Regions from separate parts of the Novosphingobium sp. HNCC26BN242 genome, predicted to be linked through region 2. Evidence: predicted binding sites of a transcription regulator. Region 2 holds the regulator's gene; the other holds the start of a gene.
The links. Region 2 encodes LexA, which represses DNA repair genes until DNA is damaged. Its sites were predicted from a motif close to GTTCCNCNCTTGTTCT; they were not measured.

Region 1 (4,420 bases), on a different contig from region 2:
AAGACATGCAGGGACTGCCGGGACCGTCATGACAGGGGCAAGGCTTGCTGACCTGCCATCACTGGCAGGCCAGGCATTCCTCGTAATCGGTCGCCGCGGTGGCAAGTTCGATCTTGGGCGCAGCCGAGGTGTTGTCCGCCTCAACCCCGCCGGCAAACCCTGCGCGCTGGACCGACTTCGAACGCAGGTAATAGAGCGACTTGATGCCCTTTTCCCACGCTTGGAAGTGCAGCATCATCAGGTCCCACTTGTCCACGTCAGCCGGGATATAGAGGTTCAGCGACTGCGCCTGATCGATATAGGGCGTGCGGTCTGCCGCGAATTCGAGCAGCCAGCGCTGGTCAATCTCGAAGCTGGTCTTGTAGATCGCCTTCTCGTCCGGGCTGAGGAAATCGAGGTGCTGGATCGATCCGCCGTGTTCAAGGATCGAGTTCCACACGTTGGTGGAATCCTTGCTCTTTTCGGCCAGCAGCTTTTGCAGGTAGGGGTTCTTCACCACGAACGAGCCCGACAGCGTCTTGTGCGTGTAGATATTCGCCGGGATCGGCTCGATACAGGCCGAAGTGCCACCGCAGATGATGCTAATCGATGCGGTTGGCGCAATCGCCATCTTGCACGAAAAGCGCTGCATCACGCCCATGTCCGCCGCATCGGGGCACGGCCCGCGTTCCTGCGCCAGCATCAGCGAGGCCTCATCGGCCTTGGCCGCGACATGGCGGAACATCTTGAGGTTCCACGCCTTGGCCATCGCCGATTCAAACGCGATGCCCTTCATCTGCAGGAACGAATGGAAGCCCATCACGCCCATGCCGACCGAACGCTCGCGCATGGCCGAATACTTGGCCCGCGCCATTTCAGCAGGCGCGCGGTCGATATAGTCCTGCAGCACATTGTCGAGGAAGCGCAGCACGTCTTCGATGAACACCTTGTCGGCGTTCCATTCGTCCCACGTTTCAAGGTTCAGCGAGGACAGGCAGCACACCGCCGTGCGATCGTTGCCCAGATGGTCGCGGCCGGTGGGCAGCGTGATTTCCGAACACAGGTTCGATGTCGAGACCTTCAGCCCCAGATCGCGATGATGCTTGGGCATCATGCGGTTCACTGTGTCGTTGAACACGATGTACGGCTCGCCCGTGGCAAGGCGGGTTTCGACCAGCTTCTGGAACAGCGCGCGCGCATCCACCGTGTTGCGGATCGACCCGTCCTTGGGAGACCGCAGGTGGAATTCAGCGCCATCACGCACCGCTTCCATGAATTCATCGGTCAGCAGCACGCCGTGATGCAGGTTGAGCGCCTTGCGGTTGAAATCGCCGCTGGGCTTGCGGATTTCGAGGAATTCTTCGATCTCCGGGTGTGACACATCAAGATAGCACGCGGCCGACCCACGACGCAGCGAACCTTGGCTGATCGCCAGCGTCAGCGAATCCATCACGCGCACGAAAGGAATGATGCCGCTGGTCTTGCCGTTCAGGCCCACGCTCTCCCCAATGCCGCGCACCTGGCCCCAATAGGTGCCGATGCCGCCGCCGCGCGAGGCGAGCCAGACGTTCTCGTTCCAGGTGGCAACGATGCCTTCAAGGCTGTCATCCACCGAGTTCAGATAGCACGAGATCGGCAGGCCCCGCCCGGTGCCACCGTTTGACAGCACGGGCGTTGCGGGCATGAACCACAGCTTCGAGATGTAGTCATAGAGCCGCTGCGCGTGCGCCTGATCATCGGCATAGGCATCGGCCACGCGCGCGAACAGGTCCTGATACTTCTCGCCCGGCAACAGATAGCGGTCGTCCAGCGTATCCTTGCCGAAATCAGTAAGGAGCGCATCGCGGCTGTGATCGGTCACAATGGTGAAGCGGCGCGGATTGACCGTCTTGGAATCGCTGACCGGGGCCGCAGCAACAGCCGCAGCAGCCATGCCAGCCACGAGCGCATCACTGCCTGCATCCTTGGCGTTCATATCTACAGCTTTCGCTTCACCGGCAAAAGCCGGGGCGCTTGCCAGCGCCAATTCATCCTGCGCAACCACGGAGCCGTCTCCAGTCCTGAAATCCACGTTGTAACCCCCGTCCGCACACCGGATGAAACCATCCGGGCGATCAATCGACAATCGAATCGGGCGGCCGCACCGATCCTACACCGGACAGAACGAAAGTGGAACATTGATGTCCCGCACGCGCGCTGTCTCTAAACAAAGTTCGCAGCCGGAATTGTCTCGTGCTGAGGCAAAGTTCTGCCATTGCGCGAAAAACACGCCCAAGCGCTCTAAACAAGGTCTAGAGGTGCCCCGGATGTCCAACCACAACCTATAGTGCCCTAACGCCTGCCAGACACAAGAGGGTAATGTTCCTCAGGCAGACTCGATTCGTCGCACGCTCGATTCGTTTCGTCGTGCGCAAACTTATGCTGCAGTGCAGCGACGCGCCGGATTACCGACACTGCAAGACACAAAATGAACCTATCCGAGTTTATTTGGTCCAGATCACCAAATTGTGGACAAGAACCGGTCAATCGGCACCATGTTATGTGTCCACAGAAACGGAGCCAACCATGCTGAATATCCTGTCGATCGTTTTCACCGGCCTTGTGGTCGGCGTGCTGGCGCGGTTCCTCTATCCCGGCGCGGTCGAGATGGGGCTGGTCAAAACGATTCTGCTGGGCGTGGGCGGCGCACTGGTGGCGGGCCTGTTTGCCAGCTGGCGATCAAGCAGCACCTTCGGCGAAGGCGTTAACCGCGCCGGGTGCCTGGCCTCGGTGATCGGCGCGATGGTGCTGATCTTTATCGGGCGGAGTCTTTAAAGGCTTAGCGGGGCAAGGGTTCACGCAGAGACGCAGAGAGGAAAAGGGAGGCGCGAAGATGTTCCCGCTTGCGGCAAAGCCGCTCTCCCAATCTTGACGTTACGTTTTCCGCTATCGTAGCACTCGGAGATGGCCTTGCGGCCAAGCGCAGCCTCTCTGCGTCTCCCCTTCTTCTCCGCGTCTCTGCGTGAACCAGCCCAGATCAGGCCCGCGGCGCGATCCGCCGGTAGCTGAGCGCCTCAGCCACATGGATACGCCCGACCGTTTCCGCGCCTGCTAAGTCCGCGATCGTGCGCGCCACGCGCAACATGCGGGTATAGCCGCGAGCGGACAGGCGCATCGCCTCGGCAGCTTGGGCCAGCAGCTTGCGCCCCGGCTCATCCGGCGTGGCGTGGGTGTCTAGCATATCCCCGTTCAGCTCCGCATTGCTCCGCATGCCCGTCCCTTCCAGCCGGGCCACTTGAACGCTGCGCGCGCGCGCAACACGCGCGGCCACCTGATCCGATCCCTCTGCCGGTGGCGGCAGCGCCAAGTCGGCGGCAGAGACCGGATCGACCTCGACATGCAGATCGATCCGGTCCAGCAACGGCCCTGAGACCTTGGACTGGTAATCCCCCGCACAGCGCGGCGCACGGCTGCACCCCAGCGCCGGATCGCCCAGATGCCCGCAGCGGCACGGGTTCATCGCCGCAATCAGCTGCACCCGCGCCGGGAAGGTTACGTGCGCATTGGCGCGCGCCACCGTTACCTCACCCGTCTCCAGCGGCTGACGCAGCGAATCGAGCACCGCGCGCTGGAACTCCGGCAACTCATCGAGGAACAGCACGCCCAGATGAGCCAGGCTCACCTCACCGGGCCGCACTTTCAGGCCTCCACCAGTCAGCGCGGCCATCGAGGCGGAATGATGCGGCGCACGGAATGGGCGGGCGCGGCTGATCCGCCCATCCTCGAGCGTGCCCGCCACCGATGCCACCATCGAAACTTCCAGCGCCTCAGCCGGGGTTAGTTCTGGCAGGATACCCGGCAGGCATGATGCCATCAGCGATTTGCCCGCGCCCGGCGGCCCGATCATCAGCAGGTTGTGCCCGCCTGCCGCCGCAATCTCCAGCGCGCGCTTGGCGGTTTCCTGCCCTTTTACCTGCTTGAGGTCTGCCATGCGCCGCGCAGGCTCTGCAATGCCTTGCGCAGGCTGAGGCAACCGGTGCGTGCCTTTCAGGTGGTTGAGCAGCCCGATCAGGTCGGGCGCGGCGATCACGTCGATCCCGCTCGCCCAGCGCGCTTCAGGTCCTTGCGCAGCGGGGCAGATCAGCCCCTTGTCCTGTCCGCTGGCGTGGATGGCGGCCAGCAGCACGCCGGGCGATGGCAACACACGCCCATCCAGCGCCAGTTCGCCCACCGCCACGTAATCGGCAATCTGTTCCAGATCGACCACCCCCATCGCCGCCAGCAGCGCCAGCGCAATCGGCAGATCGTAATGCGATCCTTCCTTGGGCAGATCAGCCGGCGACAGGTTCACCGTGATCCGCTTGGGCGGCAGAGCAAGCCCTAATGCTGACAACGCCGATTGCACCCGCTCCCGGCTTTCACCCACTGCCTTGTCAGGCAGACCAACCAGCTTGAACGCGGG
Region 2 (4,420 bases):
GATGCTCCCAAAGGTGACGTGCTAGGCACCGCGCGGCTTGCCGGGATCATGGCCGCAAAGAAGACCGCCGAATTAATCCCGCTGTGCCACCCGCTCGCGCTCGATGCGGTAAATGTTGATTTCACCTTCGTTGAAGCTGGCGTCGAATGCACCGCCACGGCCACGCTGACGGGCCGCACCGGTGTGGAGATGGAAGCCCTGACCGCTGTCTCGGTCGCGCTGCTGACGGTCTATGACATGGCCAAGGCGCTGGACAAGGGCATGGTCATCGAAGGCGTGCGCCTGATCGAAAAGCGCGGCGGCAAATCCGGCATCTGGCGCGCTGACGACGCGTGAAGACGCCTCCCCTTCCCCTTGCCGAAGCCCAAGCGCGTTTGCTCGCACTCGCCCCGACCTTGCCGGTAGAGCAACGTGCGGTGGCTGAATGCCTCGGCCACTACCTCGTGCAGCCGCTTGCCGCCCGCCGCACGCAGCCCGCAGCGCCGCTATCTGCGATGGATGGCTATGCCCTGCGCAGCGCCGATCTGCCCGGCCCGTGGCAGGTGACCGGCGAAAGTGCAGCTGGCCATCCGTTTGAGGGCGTGGTCGGCACAGGCGAAGCGGTGCGCATCAGCACCGGCGCTATTGTCCCGAACGGCGCTGACATGGTCCTGATCCAAGAAGATACGGCGCGCGATGGCGCAACTCTGCGCTTCACCGGCACACTGCCTGAGCCGCTGGAGCGCCATATCCGTCCGGCCGGCATGGATTTCGCTGCCGCTGCTGAATTGATCCCGGCAGGCACGCGCATAAGCCCGGCGCAGATTGCACTGGCCATTGCGGGCGGGCATAGCCATCTGCCGGTGCGGCGGCGGCTCAAGCTCGCCGTGATCGACAGCGGGGATGAACTGGTGCCGCCTGGACAAGACGCTGGGCTCCACCAGTTGCCCGCCAGCAATGGCCCCATGCTGTGCGCGATGGCCGCAGCCTTGCCGGTTGAAATTCGAGCACTTGGCCCGATCCCTGATCAACTGCAGGCGCTGGCGACAGCTTTCGACAGCGCCAGCGATGCCGACATCATCGTGACCAGCGGTGGCGCTTCGGTCGGCGATCACGATCTCGTCCGGCCCGCGCTTGAAGCCGTTGGGGCCAAGCTGGATTTCTGGCGCGTCGGGATCAAGCCGGGCAAGCCGTTGCTCGTGGCGCGCCGTGGAGCGCAAGTGATCCTTGGACTGCCGGGCAATCCCGCCTCGGCCTTTGTCACCGCGTTCCTTTTCCTGCTACCCCTGCTGCGCGCCAGCGCCGGTGCAGCGGCCCCGCTGCCATGGACAATTCCGGCGCGATTGGCCGCACCGTTGGGCAAAGGTGGCAGTCGCATGGAATTCCTTCGCGCCGTCTGGGATGGGGCCAACGTGGCGCTCGATCCGCTGCAGGATTCAGGCGCACTGTCACCGCTTGCCCGCGCCAATGCGCTGGTTGTGCGCGAAGCCTGGGCCGAAGCCAAAGCGGCAGGAACGGATGTTCCGGTTTACCTGCTCGAAAATGGCGGAATTGCTTGACGTCGTGAAATAGGTTGCTTATCCGTTCCGTATTCGTTCACCCGCGGAGGAACCGCCAATGTTGACGCGCAAGCAGCATGAACTGCTCACCTTCATCCAAATCCGGTTGGAGGAATCGGGCATTTCCCCTTCGTTCGAAGAAATGAAGGAAGCGCTCGATCTCAAATCGAAGTCCGGTGTCCATCGCCTGATCTCCGCACTGGAAGAACGCGGCTTCATCCGCCGCCTGCCCAACCGCGCGCGCGCGCTCGAAGTCCTGCGCCAGCCTGATAGCTCGGTGACCAAGCCGAGTAGCACAGCGCCAGTGCGTACTGCCGCAAATGCCAACACCACGCTCACCCCGCTGCGCACCGCACCCAAGGCCGCTCCCGCTCCCGCCAACGATGTGATCGAATTGCCGCTGCACGGGAAGATCGCCGCCGGTATGCCAATCGAAGCGTTCGAAACCGCGGCAACGCTGCCGGTGCCCGCGGCCCTGCTCGGCGCTGGAGAGCATTACGCGCTTGAAGTGTCCGGGGATTCGATGGTTGAGGCCGGAATTTTTGATGGCGACTATGCCCTTGTCCGCAAGACCGATGTTGCCCGCGATGGCGAAATCGTGGTTGCGCTGGTGCGTGGTGAAGAAGCCACACTCAAGTACCTCCACCGCGAAAAGGGCATGATCCGCCTCGATCCGGCCAACGCGGCCTATGATCCGCAGTTCTACCGGCCCGATGAAGTGGCCGTGCAGGGCAAACTGGCGGGCCTGCTGCGGCGCTACCACTAAGGGGTTTGGCGGCGACAAAGCGCTGTTGCCTGCTGGTTATAAATCTTCAGATGCCGTTCGCCGAGACAATCGGCGGGCGGCATTTGTGTTTATCCGGGATTCGTTATGCTAAATATCAATCTATTTGGTTGAGATTCTTCTAGCAAGGCGTTCGGCTTTGATATAGTTTCTATCGTTACCGAATGCCCCACACGGGGCGCCCCCTTCCGGGACGGCCCGCCAGAACCTGGGGCGTCGGCAACGGAAGAGGTGTTGCCAATGGCTTATTCAGCAGAAAATTCCCGGCAGCGACAAACGCAAACCTTCATCGCCGTAGCGTTGCTTCACGGCGTGGCGATCTGGGCCATCACGTCTGGCTTTGCCAGCGGGATCGTCAAGATCGTGAAGGACCCCTTTATTGCGCAACAGTGGAAGGACGATGAGGTAAAGATCACTCCCATCGCCCCACCGCCGGACATCAAACCGGCACAGAAACCGCAAGATACCCCGCTGGTCGCTCCCAAGCCTGACATCATACTCGGCCCCGTCGATCCGGGCATCGGGTTGAAACCGGTCGAGATCATTCCGATCGTGCCGGTTGAAGTGGGGCCATTCGTCCCGCCCGAAGTGAAGCCCTCGCCTTCTGCCAGCTTCGCCGCGCGTGGTGCCTCTCCCAAAGGTTCGCCGGGATCGTGGGTCTCGGACCGCGACTATCCGAGCGCCGCGATCCGCGAAGAGCGCGAGGGGTTGACCCGGTTCCGCCTGACCATCGGCACTGACGGCCGGGTGACCGGGTGCGAGGTTACCGGTTCGAGCGGATCGGCCGATCTTGATGCCGCTACCTGCGCGAAAGTCAGCAGCCGCGCCCGCTTCATCCCCGCGATGGGTGGCGATGGCCTGCCGATGAGCGGGAGCTACAGCGGCTCGATCCGCTGGGTGCTGCCGTAACTATCCGGTCGGGCACTTGCACATCAATCGATGCCGGTGCCCGGCCACTTGGAACCTACGAATTATTTGGCAGACAGTAAAGCTCCAGACGCGCTGTCGGAAGCCGAGGTGGCTGGTTTGACGGGCTTTCTGAATGTTGGCGGCGGTGGTTTGCGATACCATCCATGCTCGCCTTGCGTTTCGGCCACTGTCCGCACGCGGCCCGTTGTCAGATTGATCGACAGGCCTCCCGTATTTGCCAGCATGACACGGTCGGCCTTGAGCATTTTTGCCCGGCAAGAATAGGGCAAGCGACGATCCGCAACCACGATATCGGCGCGCTCGCAGGCTGCGGCGAGCGCCATGTCATCGATGTAGTTGCGGCTCCGCGCCACCAGCAAGATGAACTGCCGACCGCCACGCTGCAACCGTGCGACACAGAAGTCATCGTTGCAGCGGGCACCAGACCAGCGGTCAATCGGGCGCAGTGTGCCTTCCATACCAGCCAGTTCGAGCAAGTTGTCGCGCATGTATTCCCCCCTGCCCATGCGCAGCACGATCAGATCATCACCCGCCCCGGTCAGGCCGACGTGATGCCCATCGCCAGTGACGAGAATGTCCGGGGTCGGCGTGAGCACCATGGCTAGGACCGCCAGCGCTGCGGGGACCGCTCCCCACAACCGCACTTTTCCTGTCCACAATGCGAGCCACAACATTCCGGCAATGAACAGCGCGAACGTCCAAGGCGCGATGGCCGGGAGCATCGTCACCGCACCGGGCCTTGCCGCCACGAAATGGGCCAGCGCGAGCAGCAGCTCGAGGCTTTTGCCTGCCAGCCACCATGCCGGTGCGCCGAACCCCACACTGTCCAGCAGCAAGGCAAGGCCGATCAGCGGCATCGTGACGAAAGTGGTGAGCGGGATGGCGATCACATTGGCCAGCGCGCCATAGACGCCTGCACGATGGAAGTGGAACAGGCCGATGGGCATCAGCGCCAGTTCGATAACCACACCAGTGACCAGCAGCAGGATCAGATTGCGCGCCATCCGCACCAGCGCCCCGTGGTGCTCAGCTGTCAGAAACCCCTTCACCGGGGCGGCTGAGTGGAAGGCGATAATGGCGATGACAGCGGAAAAGCTCATCTGGAAGCTGGGGCCAAGCACGGCTTCAGGCCAGAACAGCATAACCACCAGTGCGCCCACCGCCACCA

Region 1: a site for LexA is predicted at 2,140-2,155, ahead of AC2A1F_RS08210 (ribonucleoside-diphosphate reductase subunit alpha). Genes of this name have one in related genera too.

The regions. Positions count from the first base shown of each region.
Region 1 is NZ_JBXUGM010000002.1:120,197-124,616, forward strand. Features, by position in the region: gene AC2A1F_RS08210 (ribonucleoside-diphosphate reductase subunit alpha) at 59-2,050, opposite strand; gene AC2A1F_RS08215 (GlsB/YeaQ/YmgE family stress response membrane protein) at 2,545-2,793, shown strand; gene AC2A1F_RS08220 (YifB family Mg chelatase-like AAA ATPase) at 2,996-4,420, opposite strand, start outside.
Region 2 is NZ_JBXUGM010000006.1:101,356-105,775, forward strand. Features, by position in the region: gene moaC (cyclic pyranopterin monophosphate synthase MoaC) at 1-336, shown strand, start outside; gene AC2A1F_RS18415 (molybdopterin molybdotransferase MoeA) at 333-1,538, shown strand; gene lexA (transcriptional repressor LexA) at 1,597-2,304, shown strand; gene AC2A1F_RS18425 (energy transducer TonB) at 2,563-3,231, shown strand; gene AC2A1F_RS18430 (ComEC/Rec2 family competence protein) at 3,294-4,420, opposite strand, start outside.